DNA from 2 places in the Variovorax sp. UC74_104 genome. Region 2 is predicted to be linked to the other one. Evidence: riboswitches for the same ligand, from Rfam matches in the RefSeq annotation. Region 2 holds a riboswitch; the other holds the start of a gene.
The links. Region 2 has a riboswitch for thiamine pyrophosphate ahead of ACHMXA_RS17025 (purine-cytosine permease family protein). Riboswitches for the same ligand answer to the same signal wherever they lie in the genome.

Region 1 (7,771 bases), 2.8 Mb from region 2:
ACCATCACCGTGCTGTTCAACACCGACGAGGAAAAGGGCTCCTTCGGCTCGCGCGACCTGATCCAGGAAGAAGCCAAGCTGGCCGACTACGTGCTCTCCTTCGAGCCCACCAGCGCCGGCGACGAGAAGCTCTCGCTGGGTACCTCGGGCATCGCCTACGTGCAGGTCAACATCACCGGCAAGGCCTCGCACGCCGGTGCGGCGCCCGAACTTGGCGTGAACGCGTTGGTCGAGGCCTCCGACCTCGTGCTGCGCACGATGAACATCGACGACAAGGCGAAGAACCTGCGCTTCAACTGGACCATCGCCAAGGCCGGAAACGTCTCGAACATCATCCCCGCCAGCGCCACGCTGAACGCCGACGTGCGCTACGCACGCAACGAGGACTTCGACGCCGCCATGAAGACGCTGGAAGAGCGCGCGCAGCAGAAGAAGCTGCCCGAGGCCGACGTGAAGGTGATCGTCACGCGCGGCCGCCCGGCCTTCAATGCCGGCGAAGGCGGCAAGAAGCTGGTCGACAAGGCGGTGGCCTACTACAAGGAAGCCGGCGGCACCCTGGGCGTGGAAGAGCGTACCGGCGGCGGCACCGACGCGGCCTACGCGGCGCTCTCGGGCAAGCCCGTGATCGAGAGCCTGGGCCTCCCGGGCTTCGGCTACCACAGCGACAAGGCCGAGTACGTGGACATCAGCACCATTCCGCGTCGCCTGTACATGGCCGCCCGCCTCATCATGGACCTGGGCGCCGGCAAGTAGGAAGAAGCACGAAGCAAGACGAGCAAGAAAGACAGGAGACAACGCCATGCTGCTCAGCGCAGACCAGGAAGCCATCCGCGACGCGGTGCGCGACTTCTCGCAAGCCGAACTCTGGCCCAACGCCGCGAAGTGGGACCGCGAGCACAGCTTTCCCAAGGAAGCCCACCAGGGCCTCGCGGCGCTGGGCGCCTACGGCATCTGCGTGCCCGAGGAGCACGGCGGCGCCGGCCTCGACTACCTCACGCTCGCGCTGGTGCTGGAGGAAATCGCTGCCGGCGACGGCGGCACCAGCACCGCCATCAGCGTGACCAACTGCCCCGTCAACGCCATCCTCATGCGCTACGGCAACGGGCAGCAGAAGAAGCAGTGGCTCGAGCCGCTGGCGCAGGGCCGGATGCTAGGCGCCTTCTGCCTGACCGAGCCGCAGGCCGGCAGCGATGCATCGAGCCTGCGCACCACGGCGCGCAAGGACGGCGACGCCTACGTGATCGACGGCGTGAAGCAGTTCATCACCAGCGGCAAGAACGGCCAGGTGGCCATCGTCATCGCGGTGACCGACAAGGGCGCGGGCAAGCGCGGCATGAGCGCGTTCATCGTGCCCACCGACACGCCCGGCTACAACGTCGCGCGACTGGAAGACAAGCTCGGCCAGCACAGCAGCGACACCGCGCAGATCAATTTCGACGGCTGCCGCATCCCGCGCGAGAACCTGATCGGCGCGGAGGGCGAGGGCTACAAGATCGCTCTCGGCGCGCTGGAAGGCGGGCGCATCGGCATCGCCGCGCAGAGCGTGGGCATGGCCCGCAGCGCCTTCGACGTGGCGCTGGCGTACGCCAAGGAGCGCCAGGCCTTCGGCGGCTCCATCTTCGACCAGCAGGCCGTGGGCTTCCGCCTCGCCGAATGCGCCACGCAGATCGAGGCCGCGCGCCAGTTGATCTGGCACGCCGCGAGCCTGCGCGACGCCGGCCTGCCCTGCCTGAAGGAAGCCGCCATGGCCAAGCTGTTCGCCAGCGAGATGGCCGAGCGCGTGTGCAGCGCGGCCATCCAGACGCTGGGCGGCTACGGCTACGTGAACGACTTTCCGCTGGAACGCATCTACCGCGACGTGCGCGTGTGCCAGATCTACGAAGGCACGTCGGACATCCAGAAGCTGCTGATCCAACGCGCGCTGGCGTGATGTGAAAGAGTGCCGCGGGCTTGCCCTCTCGGCACAAGGGCCGCGAGGTGTTCCAATGCAGGTCTTCATGAGTGCACCCGATCCCCAATCCAGGCCCTGCCCCTGCGGCCGAACCGACCGCCGCGACAAGCCCGTCGCCTATGCCCTGTGCTGCGGCCGCTATCTGGACGATTTCCCGAACACGCCCGCGCCCGACGCCGAATCGCTGATGCGCTCGCGCTATTCGGCCTTCGTGCTGGAGCGCGGCGAATATCTTCTGGCCACCTGGCACGCGTCCAGACGCCCCGCCTCCATCGAGTTCGAACCGGGCGTCAAGTGGCTGGGGCTCGACGTCCGCTCGCGCTCCGTGCTCGACGCGGACCATGCCGAAGTCGAGTTCGTCGCGCGCCAACGCGGCCCTTCCGGCGCTGCCACGCGCCTGCACGAGCGCAGCCGCTTCGTGCGCGAGGACGGGCGCTGGTACTACGTCGACGGCGACCTGCAGTAACAACCCCGGGTTGACGCGCCGGGCCGAGGCTCGCACAATCGGCCCCGCTCCGGGGTGCACGCAAGTGGCGTGCTGAGATGGCAAAGCTGCCGACCCGCGAACTTGATCCGGGTCATACCGGCGTAAGAAGAGCTGCACTCCCTGACTCCGGTCCGTCACTCCCCCCTTCCGTGACGGGCTTCCCGAAGTCCACCGAGCGATTGCGGAGCACCCTTTCCCTCAACAAGGAGTGCCTCCGATGAATGCCCCCGACAAGTTCACTTCGCTGCTTTCGCTGACGCGCGAGCCCTTTCCCGCGTCGCACAAGTGCGTGATCCCGGGCAGCCGGCCCGACCTGTTCGTGCCCGTGCGCGACGTGCAGCTGACCAACGGCGAGACCGTGTCGCTCTACGACACCTCCGGCCCGTACACGGATCCGAAGGTCGAGATCGACGTGCGCCGCGGCCTGCCCGACGTGCGCGGCGCGTGGATCGCGGAGCGCGACGACACCGAAAGCTATGAAGGCCGCACGCACCACGCGCTGGACGACGGTGCGAAGAACGAAGACCGCGACGCACAGCGCCTGGCCGAGCTGCGCGCCGGCGCCTCGGCGCTGCAGCGCACGCCGCGCCGCGCGAAGTCGGGCGCCAACGTCACGCAGATGCACTACGCGCGCCGTGGCATCGTCACGCCAGAGATGGAATACGTGGCCCTGCGCGAGAACGGCAAGCGCGAGTGGATGGCCGAGTACCTCGCCAACGAGGAGCGCGCGAAGCGCGTGGCGGGCAACCCGATGGGCGCGAGCATCCCGCGCATCATCACGCCAGAGTTCGTGCGCGACGAGGTGGCGCGCGGCCGCGCGATCATTCCCGCAAACATCAACCACCCCGAAGTGGAGCCGATGGCCATCGGCCGCAACTTCAAGGTGAAGATCAACGCCAACATCGGCAACTCGGCCGTGACCTCGAGCATCGAGGAAGAAGTCGAGAAGCTGGTGTGGGCCATTCGCTGGGGCGCGGACAACGTGATGGACCTTTCCACCGGCAAGAACATCCACACCACGCGCGACTGGATCGTGCGCAACAGCCCCGTGCCGATCGGCACCGTGCCCATCTACCAGGCGCTCGAAAAAGTGGGCGGCGTGGCCGAGGACCTCACCTGGGAGATCTACCGCGACACGCTCATCGAGCAGGCGGAACAGGGCGTCGACTACTTCACCATCCACGCCGGCCTGCGCCTGCCCTTCATTCACCTGACGGCCAACCGCATGACGGGCATCGTGTCGCGCGGCGGCTCGATCATGGCCAAGTGGTGCATCGCGCACCACAAGGAGAGCTTCCTCTACACGCACTTCGAGGACATCTGCGACATCATGAAGGCCTACGACGTGAGCTTCTCGCTCGGCGACGGCCTGCGCCCCGGCTCGGGCGCCGATGCCAACGACGAGGCCCAGTTCGCCGAGCTGCGCACGCTGGGCGAGCTCACGGAGATCGCGTGGAAGCACGACGTGCAGACCATGATCGAAGGCCCGGGCCACGTGCCGATGCACATGATCCAGTCGAACATGGACGAACAGCTCAAGCACTGCCACGAGGCGCCGTTCTACACGCTGGGCCCGCTGACCATCGACATCGCGCCGGGCTACGACCACATCGCCAGCGCGATCGGCGCGGCCATGATCGGCTGGGCCGGCACCGCGATGCTCTGCTACGTGACGCCGAAGGAGCATCTGGGCCTGCCCGACCGCGACGACGTGAAGCAGGGGATCATCGCCTACAAGATCGCCGCGCATGCTGCGGATGTGGCGAAGGGGCATCCGGGGGCTCGGTCGCGGGACGATGCGCTGAGCAAGGCGCGCTTCGAGTTTCGGTGGCAGGACCAGTTCAACCTGGGGCTCGATCCCGATACTGCGCGGGAATTCCACGATGAGACGCTGCCCAAGGATTCGAGCAAGGTGGCGCACTTCTGCTCGATGTGCGGGCCCAAGTTCTGCTCGATGAAGATTACTCAGGAGGTGCGGGAGTACGCTGCTCAGAAGGGGGTTGCTGAGGCTGCGGTTCTGGCTGAAGGGATGGAGGAGAAATCGAAGGAGTTCATGGCTGGAGGGGGGGAGATGTACATACCTATTCGGGCTGTGTCTTGAGTTTTTTCCCGGGGCCGGGCCGAGACCCGGCCCCGGGAAGCAATTCCAAGGCCGGTTGCTACCATCACGCCACCCAAAGGCCATCCTTCCAAAAATGCCCCCGTTCCCCTTCTCCGCAGTCCTCTTCGACTGCGACGGCGTCCTGGTCGACTCCGAACCCATCACCAACCGAGTCCTGGCCGAAATGCTCGGCGAACTAGGCTGGCAAATCACCACGGAAGAATCCATGAACACCTTCACAGGCAAAGCCGTGAAGGACGAAGCCGCCCTGATCGAATCGAAGACAGGCTTCAAGATCACCGACGATTGGCTCAAGGCCTTCCGTGCCCGCCGCAACGAGGCACTGGAGCGCGATCTCACGGCCATCGCCCATGCCCCTGCTGCGATCCGCGAGGTCCACGCCATGCTCGACGGGCGCATTGCCTGCGCCTCGGGCGCCGATCGCCACAAGGTCGAGCTGCAGCTCGCCAAGGTTGGCCTGCTGGAGTACTTCGAGGGCCGCATCTTCAGTGGCCACGAGATGCCGCGCTCCAAGCCGCATCCCGACGTGTACCTCGCCGCCGCCGAAGCGCTGGGTGTCGACCCCAGGCGCTGCGCCGTGGTGGAAGACACGGTCACCGGCGCGATGGCCGGCGTGGCCGCGGGCGCGACGGTGTTCGGCTACAGCACGGGCGAATCGGGCCACAGCGGCCCCGGCCCGCTGCTGAGCGTGGGCGCAGTGAGGGTGTTCAGCGACATGGCCGAACTGCCGGCGCTGCTTTCAGGCTACGGGCTGCAGGCAGCCTGAGTTTCTGTTGGAATGCGAGGGAGCACAGCGCTCCAGCCAAGCCCAGCCCAACCCAGCCCACTCTCCAGCCGCAGGAAGCAAGCAAACCCCCATGACCTCCGAATACAAAACCGAGCAACCCGAGCGCAGCGAGATCGATGCGCTCACCGGTCCCGCCGTCGTCGAATTCGGCACCAACTGGTGCGGCATCTGCAAGGCCGCGCAGCCGAACATCGCCGAGGCCTTCGCGAAGTATCCGAACGTGCGCCGCATCAAGGTGGAAGACGGCAGCGGCCGGCCGCTGGGCCGCTCGTTCAATGTGCGGCTCTGGCCCACGCTGGTGTTCATGCGCGACGGCAAGCAGGTCGCGAAGCTGGTGCGACCGGAAGACAGCAAGTCGATCGCCGACGCATTGGCGCTGATCGATCAGCCGGCCTGAAGCCCGACGCGATCCATCATCGGCGGGACGCTGCAGCAGGCTCATGAACACCGAACTGCATCGACTCGCGAAGGCGGCTGATCTCGAAGCGCAGGCGCACGCGCTGCTGCGGCTGCGCTTCGGGCATGCATGTGCGCAGCGCGTGCGGCACCTGCTGGAGTCGCCGGACGCCGTGGAAGGCCTGGACACGCTGGGCGCATTTCTCGAAGGCAAGGCCGATTCCGCCGCCCTGGCGTTGGCCGAACAGCGGATGGCCGTGGTGGCGGGCAGCCACCCGGGCTCCCGCTCCATCGACGGAACGGCCCATGCAGCGGTCTCCGCGACCTATGCCGTCTACCAGGCCGTCGCCGGCCGCGCGCTGCAGGCCGCCGAATATGCGGCCTACGCGACCGTCTATGCGTACGGCGCCTACGCAATCACCGATCCCGATGCCTTCGCCGAGGAGTTCGCGTGGCAGGTCTCGACGCTCGATAGGCTCTTTCGCGAAGAGCAGCTCCTGTCGATGCGAGCCGGCTGACGTCGATACCAGGCAGCAGCCGAAAAACACGCGAAGCCCGCAAAAGAACCCAAGACCACTTCTCGGTTTTTCCTTTCGCGCCCTCCGCGTCCGGCTGTCCGATCCAGATCCCGACGCAGCCTCCTATTTGTCCCGCTGCCTGAAGTCCCGCGGCGCCTGCCCCGTCCATTGCTGGAAGGCGCGCGAGAAGCTCTTCTCGTTGCGGAAGCCCACCGCCAGCGCCACCTGCTTGATCGGTCGCGTGGTGCGGCGCAGTTGCTCGATGGCCATCTCGTGGCGCACTTCGTTCTTCAGCGCCTGCAGCGAGGTGCCTTCCTCGTGCAGCTGCCGGTGCAGCGTGCGGCCCGACACGTTGAGCAGCGCGGCCAGCGCCTCGGCAGTGGTGGCCTCGGCAGCGCGCGAGCGCAGCAGTTCGCGCACGCGCTGGCCCAGCAGGCGGTCGCGGCGGTACTGCAGGATGGTGAGCGGCAGCGCGCGCTTGAGCATGGTGCGCAGCGCGCGCTCATCGCGCTGCAGCGGCAGGGCAAGGTAGCGCTCGTCGAAGGCGATGCCGGCCTGCGGCGCGCCGAAGCGCACGTCGGGCGTGAACATCAGCGGATAGGCGTCGCTGTGCGGCGGCGCGGCGAACGGAAAGCTCGCGTGGCGCAGCGAGATGCGCGAATCGATGGCCCAGCACATGTAGCCGTGCACGAAGCGCAGCGTGGTCACCAGGCAGAACTCGCGGAAGGCGTCGTCGAGCGGGCGGTTCTCGGCGATGCGCAATGTGGCCGCGCCGCCAGCCACGTCGAGCGACAGGTCGATGTCCTCGGTCAGCAGGCGATGGTGCCGGCACCAGCGCTTGAGGGCCACGCCAAGGTTGGGCGAACTCAGCGAGGCGCGGCACAGCATGCCGTAGCTGCCCCAGGGCAGGCGCCGTGTGAACCAGCCGAGCGTCTCGTCGTCGAGTTCCTGCATGGCGTGGCTCGACAGCGCCTCGAACTGCGCTGCCGTCACCCGCGCGCCCGGCCGGGCCAGTTCGCGCGGCGTGATCTGTGCCGCCTTCAGGGCCTCGGCGGGGTCCTTGCCGTAGCGCTCGTAGGCCTGCACGATGGCTCTCACGAACGCCATCGGCGTGACGGCGCGGGTGGGGCGGAGGAACGACGGATGAGACATGGCTTGGCGGGCGGCTCGTGGCGCAATTTGCAACCATTGTGGCGCCAATTGAGGCACGGCGAAGCGTAAGCTGCGGTCTTTCAAGCAAGCGCCATCCCGCGCGGGCAGCCCTGCGCGCCGACCCCTCAGAGGAGACAAACCCCATGCACGATCCCGGCCTGAACTTCGACCTGGGCGAGACCATCGACTCGCTGCGCAGCGCGATCCAGGACTTCGCCGCGAACGAGATCGCTCCCCGAGCCGCCGACATCGACCGCGAGAACCTGTTCCCGCACGACCTCTGGAAGAAGCTCGGCGACCTCGGCCTGCACGGCATGACGGTGAAGGAAGAGTACGGCGGCACCGAGCTGGGCTACCT
Region 2 (7,771 bases):
CCAGGGGATCGTTCGTGGTCGTCATTTCTGTTGTCTCCATCAATCAGCCGCCCGTCACGGGGCGGATCACTTCGACGCGGTCTTCGGGCTGCAGCGTGCGCGTGGCGTAGGCCGAGCGCGGAACGAATTCGCGGTTCACAGCCACGGCGAAGGGCGGCGTGGCCTCCAGCGCGGCCAGCGCGTCGGTCAGCTTCGCTTCGTCGGGCAGGGTGAAGGGCTTGTCGTTGATCAGGATGTTCATCGTCATGTGTCTTGGGTCTCCATGCCGAAGCTCTTCGCGAGGGGCGAGTGGCCCTGCGTCAGCACCTCCATCGCGGCATCGAGCATCGCGGGCGCGATCATGAAACCGTGGCGGTACAGGCCGTTGATCTGCAGCACGCGCGGCTGTGGCAGGCGCAGGGCAGGGAGGTTGTCGGGCAGCGTGGGCCGGCACTGCGTGGCGATCTCGACGATGCGCGCCTCGGCGAAGCCGCTGTGCACCGCGTAGGCGGCGCTCAGGAGTTCGAGCGTGGAGCGCACGCTGGCGGGCGACATGTCGTCCGACTCGATCTCCGTCGCGCCGATCACGAACAGGTTGCCGGGCTTGGGCGCGATGTAGAGCGGGTAACGCGGGTGCACCAGGCGTGTGGGCCGCTGCAGGCTCACCTCGGGCGCATGCACGCGGATCACCTCGCCGCGCACGCCGCGCAGTGCGTTCCATTGCGGGCGGGCACCGAGGCCGCGGCAGTCGATCACCCAGCCGGGCTGGCCGGCAGCACCGGGTGCGAAGTCCGAAGGCGCACGTGGCGATTGCCAGTGCAGCGTGACACGAGGATCGCTCTCGAGCGTGGCAAGCAGCGACGCCAGCAGCGCGCGGTTGTCGAGCTGACCTTCGCCTGGAAGGAACAGGCCCTGCGCGAATCGCTGGCCCAGCGAGGGCTCCAGAGTGGCGATCGCGCGGGCATCGACGGATTGCATCGGCGCCAGCTCGGGCACCTGCGCACCGGTGTTCGCGAGCACGCGGGCGAGGCGCGTGGCCTCCGCGGCATCCTGCCGGTGCCAGAGCACCAAAGTACCTTCGCGCTGGAAGAACACAGGCTCCGCCAGCGGCGCGAGCAGCTCGGGCCAGCGCGACAAGGCGTGCTGCCCCATGCGTACCACCGACACCGGCGCCACGGCCGATTCGGCCAGCGGCGCGAGCATGGCGGCGGCCACACGCGCCGCAGCACCTTCGGCCTCGGGGCTGCCGGCCTCGAACACGTCGACCTTGCAGCCGGCCCGCGCGAGCGTCACCGCCATCAGCCGGCCCATGAGGCCCGCACCGAGGATGGCGACGGAGTCGAAAGGAAGGCTCATGCCGGGGCTCCTTCGCGTCGCCGATAATTTTCGGCATGACCCAAGGCACCACCCAAGAGCCCACACAGCGCTACGCACGCGTGCTTTCCATCGCCGGTTCCGACAGCGGCGGCGGCGCCGGCATCCAGGCCGATCTCAAGACCTTCGCCGCGCTGGGCTGCTATGGCATGACGGCCATCACCGCGCTCACCGCGCAGAACACGCTCGGCGTCTCGGGCATCCACGGCGTGCCGCCCGACTTCCTCAAGGCGCAGATCCAGGCCGTGGTGGAAGACATCGGCGTCGATGCCGTCAAGCTCGGCATGCTGCACGCGCCCGAGGTGGTCGAAGGGGTGGCCTGGGCCATCGACCGCTATCAGCTGAAGAACGTGGTGCTCGACCCGGTGATGGTCGCCACCAGCGGCGATCGCCTGATCGCAGCCGAGACAGTGCAGGTGCTGGTGCGCGAGCTGTTTCCGCGCGCGGTCGTCGTCACGCCCAATCTCGACGAAGCGGCCTTGCTGATCGGCCATGCCATCGACGGCGTGGATGCGCTCGACGATGCCGCCGACGAACTGCTCGCACTGGGTGCGAAGGCCGTGCTGCTCAAGGGTGGTCATCTGCCGGGCAACGAGGTGGTCGACGTACTGCTGCAGGCCGGCGGCGAGCGCACGCGGCTGGCCTCCGGCCGCATCGAAAGCCGAAACTTGCACGGCACCGGCTGCACGCTGTCGTCCGCCATTGCCGCGCACCTTGCACTGGGCGCGGCGCTGCCCGATGCGGTGGAACGGGCGCGCGCCTACATCCTCGGCGCGATGGCCGCGGGGGCGGGCGTGAAGATCGGCGCGGGTCATGGTCCCCTCAACCACGGCTTTGCGCCAGTGCCGACGCACCGCCTTGCGCTGAAGGTCGGCTGAGCCAGGCCAGCGCGAAGGTCGCCGCCAGCGTCGGCAACGCGGAGCCGAACTGCGGCGCCCACTTGGCGAGCGCGTGATATGCGGCGATGCCCGCGATCCAGATCAGCGCTGCGCCGAGATCAACCTTGCGCCGCGTGCCTTGTGGCGACACCGCCTCGCCGCTGCCGAGCCGGCCGATGATCACGCCATACAGCGGCACGAACACCGAACTCAGCATCAGCAGGAAGGGTTCCAGCGTGTGCATCGGCAGCACCAGCGCCAGCGCGATGCATAGCGCAGCCAGCAGCAGGCCCCAGCGCTTCACGCTCCAGCGCGGCAGCAGGCTGTGCGTGGAGACCGAGCCCGAGTAGACGTCGCCGTACGCGTTGTCGAGCTCGTCGATGAGGATGAGGCCCAGCGCCACGAGGCCACCCTGCGCCAGCAGCAGCGCGGTGACGAGGCCCGTGCCCGGCTCGGCCACGCTCACCACCATCACGCCCAGCGCGTAGCACCAGACGTTCGCGAGCGCGTAGCCGATCCAAGTGCCGCCGAACGCGCCGCCCAGGCCGCCTGAGCTGCGCTTGCCGTGCCGCGCGTAGTCGGCCACCAGCGGCAGCCACGACACCGGCATCGCGATCACCAGGTCGAGCGCGCCGAACATGCCCATCGTGCCGTCGCCGGGGCGCGCCCAGAAGGCATCCAGCCCCTTGGCCTGCAACTGCGTCGCGAACTGCCAGCTGAGCCACAACAGCGACAGCACCACCAGCGGCAGCCCGAAGCGGCTCACGAAGCGGCGCACCAGCTTCACCATCGAGCCCGCGAGCAGCGCCAGCAGCACCGCGCCCCACAGCAGCGTGGTCAGCACGCCGCCCCAGAGGCTGCCCAGTGCCGGTCCGACGATCGTCTGGCCGATGGCCTGCGTGCCTTCGCGCATCACGACCAGTTCGAAAGTGGTCCAGCCCACCAGTTGCACGATGTTGAGTAGCACCGGCAGCCGCGCGAAGGCGCTGCCGTAGGTCGCGTGCATCAGGCCCGCGCTCGCCAGGCCGCTCTGGCAGCCCAGCCGGGCGGTCCAGGCCAGCAGGCCCGCGCCGATGCAGGAGCCGAGCACGATCGCGACCGCCGCGTCGCGCGTGCCCACGGCCGGCACCAGGTAGGCACCGATCTGCATCACCAGCAGACCCACGCCGAGGCTGAACCACAGCGACGCATGGTCGTGCCAGCCGAACACGCGCTGCGAGGCGGGCAGGGGTGTCAGCGCTTCGTTGTTGTCTTGTGCCATCCGTTTGCTCCAGTGCAAAAGGTTTGGCAGGTGGGCGAGGTCCCAGTGGCGCGGCATTCACGCGAGAAGGCGTGAGAGGCCACCGGACCAGCTTCCCTGCGCGAGGATTACCTCAATCAGGTTCAAAGGGACTTTCTCAGCCGGTCGGCAAGCCGCCCAGCACCCCTAGCAAGTGCGCCCCGGGAACCCGCGGCGCGGGCCGAAGTTTATCCGCTGCCGGGAAGCCGGGACGACAGGCGTGCCTTTGAGGGCAGGGAAAACCCTTGGAATGCAGGCGGGACGCGCGAGAATCGCCGCCGGCAGAAAAAGCATCTGCGGAACAAAAGAAACGGGAACACGCGCCGATAAGCGTGAAGCAAGAGAAAAAAGGGAGAGGAACTTGCATGGCAGATGACGATTTCAGTGGCCCCCGCCTGCGGCGTTTCAGGGTCGACGTAGGCACCATCATCTGTGCCGTCGCGCTGGTGCAGTCGTTGCTGCTCGTGGCCTTCGGCTACTGGGCGGCTGAGAAGCTGGTGTCGAAGGTGGGCACCGCGGCGCACAAGATCAACCACGACAGGGTCGAGGACAACGTGCTCGCCTTCCTCGCCAAGACGGAAGGCGTCATCCGCTCCATCGCGGATTCGCCCAGTGTCCATGTCTGCGGCGAAGACGGCGAGCAGACCGCCGAGATGCTCTGGACCATGCTGGAGCAGACCCCCGAGATCGACAGCATCAACGTGGCTACCGACCATGGCCACGTGCTGATGGCGGTGCGCTACCCGGTGCCGGCCATCCGCCAGGTGCTGCGCGGCCCGGAGTTCAGCACCGAGACCTGGCAGTACAAGAGCTCGCCCGATCTCGACGGCGGCGACGCGAAGCAGCGTTTCGCGACGACGGCCATCTCCGCCTATCGCAGCGATTTCGATCCCGAGAAACGCACCTGGTACCTGGAAGCCATGAAGGCAAAGGGGCCGGTGTGGACCCAGCCCTTCCTGATGAGCGACGCGCAGGAGCTCGCCGTCGGCCATGCGCGGCCTTCCGCGCGCGTCGACGACGAGGGCCACAGACGCGGGCTCGTGGTCGACGGCAACGTGTCGCTCGGGCATCTGTCGAAGCTGGTGCGCGTCTCCGGTGCGACGGGCAGCGGGGAGAGCGCCTTGCTGAGTTCGGACCATCACGTGATCGCGCGCAGCGACCATCCCGACCCGGTGCGCGAGCTGGAGTCGCCCGACACCGGCGTGCTCGGCGCCATCCACTCGCACATGCTGGCCGCCGGCACCGCGGGCGGCGCCGATGACCTGGCCTTCTCCATCGAGCACGAGGGGCGCCGCTATCTCGTGCAGACCTCGCACCTTCCGCACACCCGCTGGCAACTCGTCAGCTGGGAGCCTGAAGAACAACTGCTCGGCGGCCTGCAGCGCTCGGTGCTGTGGTCGCTGCTGCTGACGGTGAGCTTTCTCGGGCTGGCGCTGTTCATTTCGCTGCGCTTGTCGAAGCTGGTGACCGGGCCCATCGAGAACCTCTCGCGCGTCGCGCGCCGCATCGGGCGGCTGGAGCTGGACAACCTGCCGATCGAGCCCAGCCGGGTGCTGGAGATCCAGCACCTCAACCAGGCGCTGGACGAGTCGGCGCGCAGCCTCAAGGCCTTCAGCAAGTTCGTGCCGGTGGACATCATCCGGCAGCTCGTTGCCGAAGGGCATGCGCTGGGGCCCAGCGGATCGCCGCGCCGCATCACCGCGATGTTCACCGACGTCGAGGGCTTCACCAGCATCTCGGAGTCGATGCCGGCCGACGTGCTCGTGAGGCAGCTGACCGAGTACTTCAGCCTCGCCGCGGGCATCTTCGCGCGGCATGGCGGAGTGATCGACAAGTTCATGGGCGACGGCATCATGGTGCTGTGGGGGGCGCCCACCGATCTGGAGGAACCGGAGTACCGGGCCTGCCAGGCGGCGCTCGAACTGCACGCGCAGATGAATGCGCTGAACGACAAATGGCGCGGCGAAGGCCTGCCCGAGTTCCGCACGCGCGTCGGTATCCACACCGGCCATGTGATCGCGGGCGTGCTCGGGTCGAGCGACCGTCTCTCCTACACGGCCATCGGCGACGCGATCAACGCCGCGAGCCGCATCGAAAGCGTCAACAAGGAACTGGGCACGCGCACGCTGATCTCGCAAGCCACCTTCGAGGGGCTGGGCGGACGGCTCGCCACGCGCCGCATCGAGGAACTTGCCGAGCTGCGCGGCCGGCAGACGCGCATGGTGCTGTACGAGCTGCTGGGGCCTACGCCGACCTGAGCCTGCGCGCGAAGGCCTCCAGCCCGTCGACGGTGATCTGGATGTGCCGCTCGAAACTGCTGTCCAGCGGCACCGTCGTGCCGTTGTCCCAGCGCAGGATGAAGGCCTTGTTGGCCAGTTGCGCGAGGTTGCGCGTGAGCACCGGGTGGTCGAGCGGTCGGATCGTGTGCACGCGCTCGCGCAGCTCCTCGGCCCAGGCCTGGGTGTTGTCGGCGGGCAGGGGCGAGAACTCCATCGTCAGGAAGCCCAGCATCGCGGCTACCACGCAGTTGTAGGCCTCCAGCAGCGGCTCGCCCTCGAATCCGGCCTCGGTCAGCGCGGCCAGGATGCCTTCGACCAGCTCCATCGGCAGGCTGCCGTTCGACACCAGCTGCGCGCCCAGCAGTTGCGCCACGTTGGGGTGCCGCCGCACGGCGGCCCGGCAGCGGCGGAACAGCTCGGCGATCCAGTCCTGCCATGCGAGCTTGCCGGGTGGCGGCAACACTTCGGCCATGACGAGGGCCGCAACTTCCGCCAGCAGTGCCTCGCGCGTGCTCACGTGCCAGTGCACCGTGGCCGGATACACGCCGAGCCGTGCCGCCACCTCGCGCATGCTGAACGCACCGAGGCCGAATTCATCGATCTGCGCCAGGGCTTCCTCGGCGATGCGCTGCTTTGTCAGGCCGCCGCCGCCGGCGGGGCGGCCGGCCGTGCGGGGTTTCTGGGCCTTGGGGGGCGATTTCTTCGTCATGGTCGGGGCCATTGTGCTGCAGTCGGGTTGACTGTATAAACAAATTAAATTGAGCATCGATCAATAAATCGCGCTGCGAGCGACGGGCGCGCAACCTTCGAAGGACATCGCCATGGCCCATGCCGACATCGACCAAGCCCTTGCAGCCGCGCACCGCCGCTTCACCGAAGCCAACCCCGCCAGCCTGCGCCAGTTCGAGGAACAGGCGCGCTACATGCCCGGCGCCAACAGCCGCTCCGTGCTGTTCTACGCACCGTTCCCGCTGACCATCGCCAGGGGCGAGGGCGCCGCGCTCTGGGACGCCGACGGCCATCGCTATGCCGACTTCATCGCCGAGTACACGGCCGGCGTCTATGGCCACTCGGCGCCCGAGATCCGCGAGGCCGTTGCCGAAGCGATGAAGGGCGGCATCAACCTCACCGGCCACAACCTGCTCGAAGGCCGGCTCGCCAGGCTCATCTGCGAGCGCTTTCCGCAGATCGAGCAGCTGCGCTTCACCAACTCGGGCACCGAGGCGAACCTGATGGCGATCACCGCGGCACTGCACTTCACGGGCCGCCGCAAGATCGTCGTGTTCTCCGGCGGTTACCACGGCGGCGTGCTGGGCTTCGGCGCCAAGCCGCTGCCGACGACCGTGCCCTTCGACTTCCTGGTGCTGCCTTACAACGACGAGCAGACCGCGCGCGAGCAGATCGACAGGCACGGCCCCGAGATCGCCGCCGTCCTGCTGGAGCCGATGCAGGGCGCGAGCGGCTGCATTCCGGGCCGCCTGGAGTTTCTGCAGGCGCTGCGCGAATCGGCCACGCGCGTGGGCGCGCTGCTGATCTTCGACGAGGTGATGACTTCGCGCCTGGCGCCGCACGGGCTGGCGAACAAGCTGGGCATCCGCTCGGACCTGACTACGCTGGGCAAGTACATCGGCGGCGGCATGTCCTTCGGCGCCTTCGGCGGCCGCGCCGACGTGATGGCGCTGTTCGATCCGCGCACCGGACCGCTGGCCCACTCGGGCACCTTCAACAACAACGTGCTGACGATGGCGGCCGGCCACGCGGGGCTCACGAAGCTGTTTACACCGGAAGCCGCAGGCGCGCTGGCAGCGCGTGGCGATGCGATGCGGCAGCGGCTGAATGCACTGTGCGCCGGAGAGAGTGTCGCGATGCAGTTCACCGGCATCGGCTCGCTGATGAACGCGCATTTCGTCGGTGGCGAGGTGCGCAGTACCGACGACCTTGCGCCCGTCGATGCCCGGCTGCGCCAACTGCTTTTCTTCCAC

Region 1: it holds a riboswitch for thiamine pyrophosphate, as region 2 does, so the genes downstream of both, thiC (phosphomethylpyrimidine synthase ThiC) here and ACHMXA_RS17025 (purine-cytosine permease family protein) in region 2, are expected to answer to the same signal.

Annotation. Positions count from the first base shown of each region.
Region 1 covers NZ_CP171978.1:6,410,818-6,418,588, reverse strand. Annotated here, with positions in the region: gene ACHMXA_RS30380 (glutamate carboxypeptidase) at 1-753, shown strand, start outside; gene ACHMXA_RS30375 (acyl-CoA dehydrogenase family protein) at 800-1,930, shown strand; gene ACHMXA_RS30370 (YchJ family protein) at 1,998-2,417, shown strand; TPP riboswitch at 2,458-2,563, shown strand; gene thiC (phosphomethylpyrimidine synthase ThiC) at 2,656-4,539, shown strand; gene ACHMXA_RS30360 (HAD family hydrolase) at 4,634-5,326, shown strand; gene ACHMXA_RS30355 (thioredoxin family protein) at 5,418-5,744, shown strand; gene ACHMXA_RS30350 (hypothetical protein) at 5,788-6,261, shown strand; gene ACHMXA_RS30345 (AraC family transcriptional regulator) at 6,385-7,413, opposite strand; gene ACHMXA_RS30340 (isovaleryl-CoA dehydrogenase) at 7,557-7,771, shown strand, end outside.
Region 2 covers NZ_CP171978.1:3,621,504-3,629,274, forward strand. Annotated here, with positions in the region: gene ACHMXA_RS17005 (thiazole synthase) at 1-25, opposite strand, end outside; gene thiS (sulfur carrier protein ThiS) at 44-247, opposite strand; gene ACHMXA_RS17015 (FAD-dependent oxidoreductase) at 244-1,335, opposite strand; gene thiD (bifunctional hydroxymethylpyrimidine kinase/phosphomethylpyrimidine kinase) at 1,371-2,231, shown strand; gene ACHMXA_RS17025 (purine-cytosine permease family protein) at 2,176-3,492, opposite strand; TPP riboswitch at 3,569-3,669, opposite strand; gene ACHMXA_RS17030 (adenylate/guanylate cyclase domain-containing protein) at 3,876-5,768, shown strand; gene ACHMXA_RS17035 (TetR/AcrR family transcriptional regulator) at 5,755-6,498, opposite strand; gene ACHMXA_RS17040 (aspartate aminotransferase family protein) at 6,611-7,771, shown strand, end outside.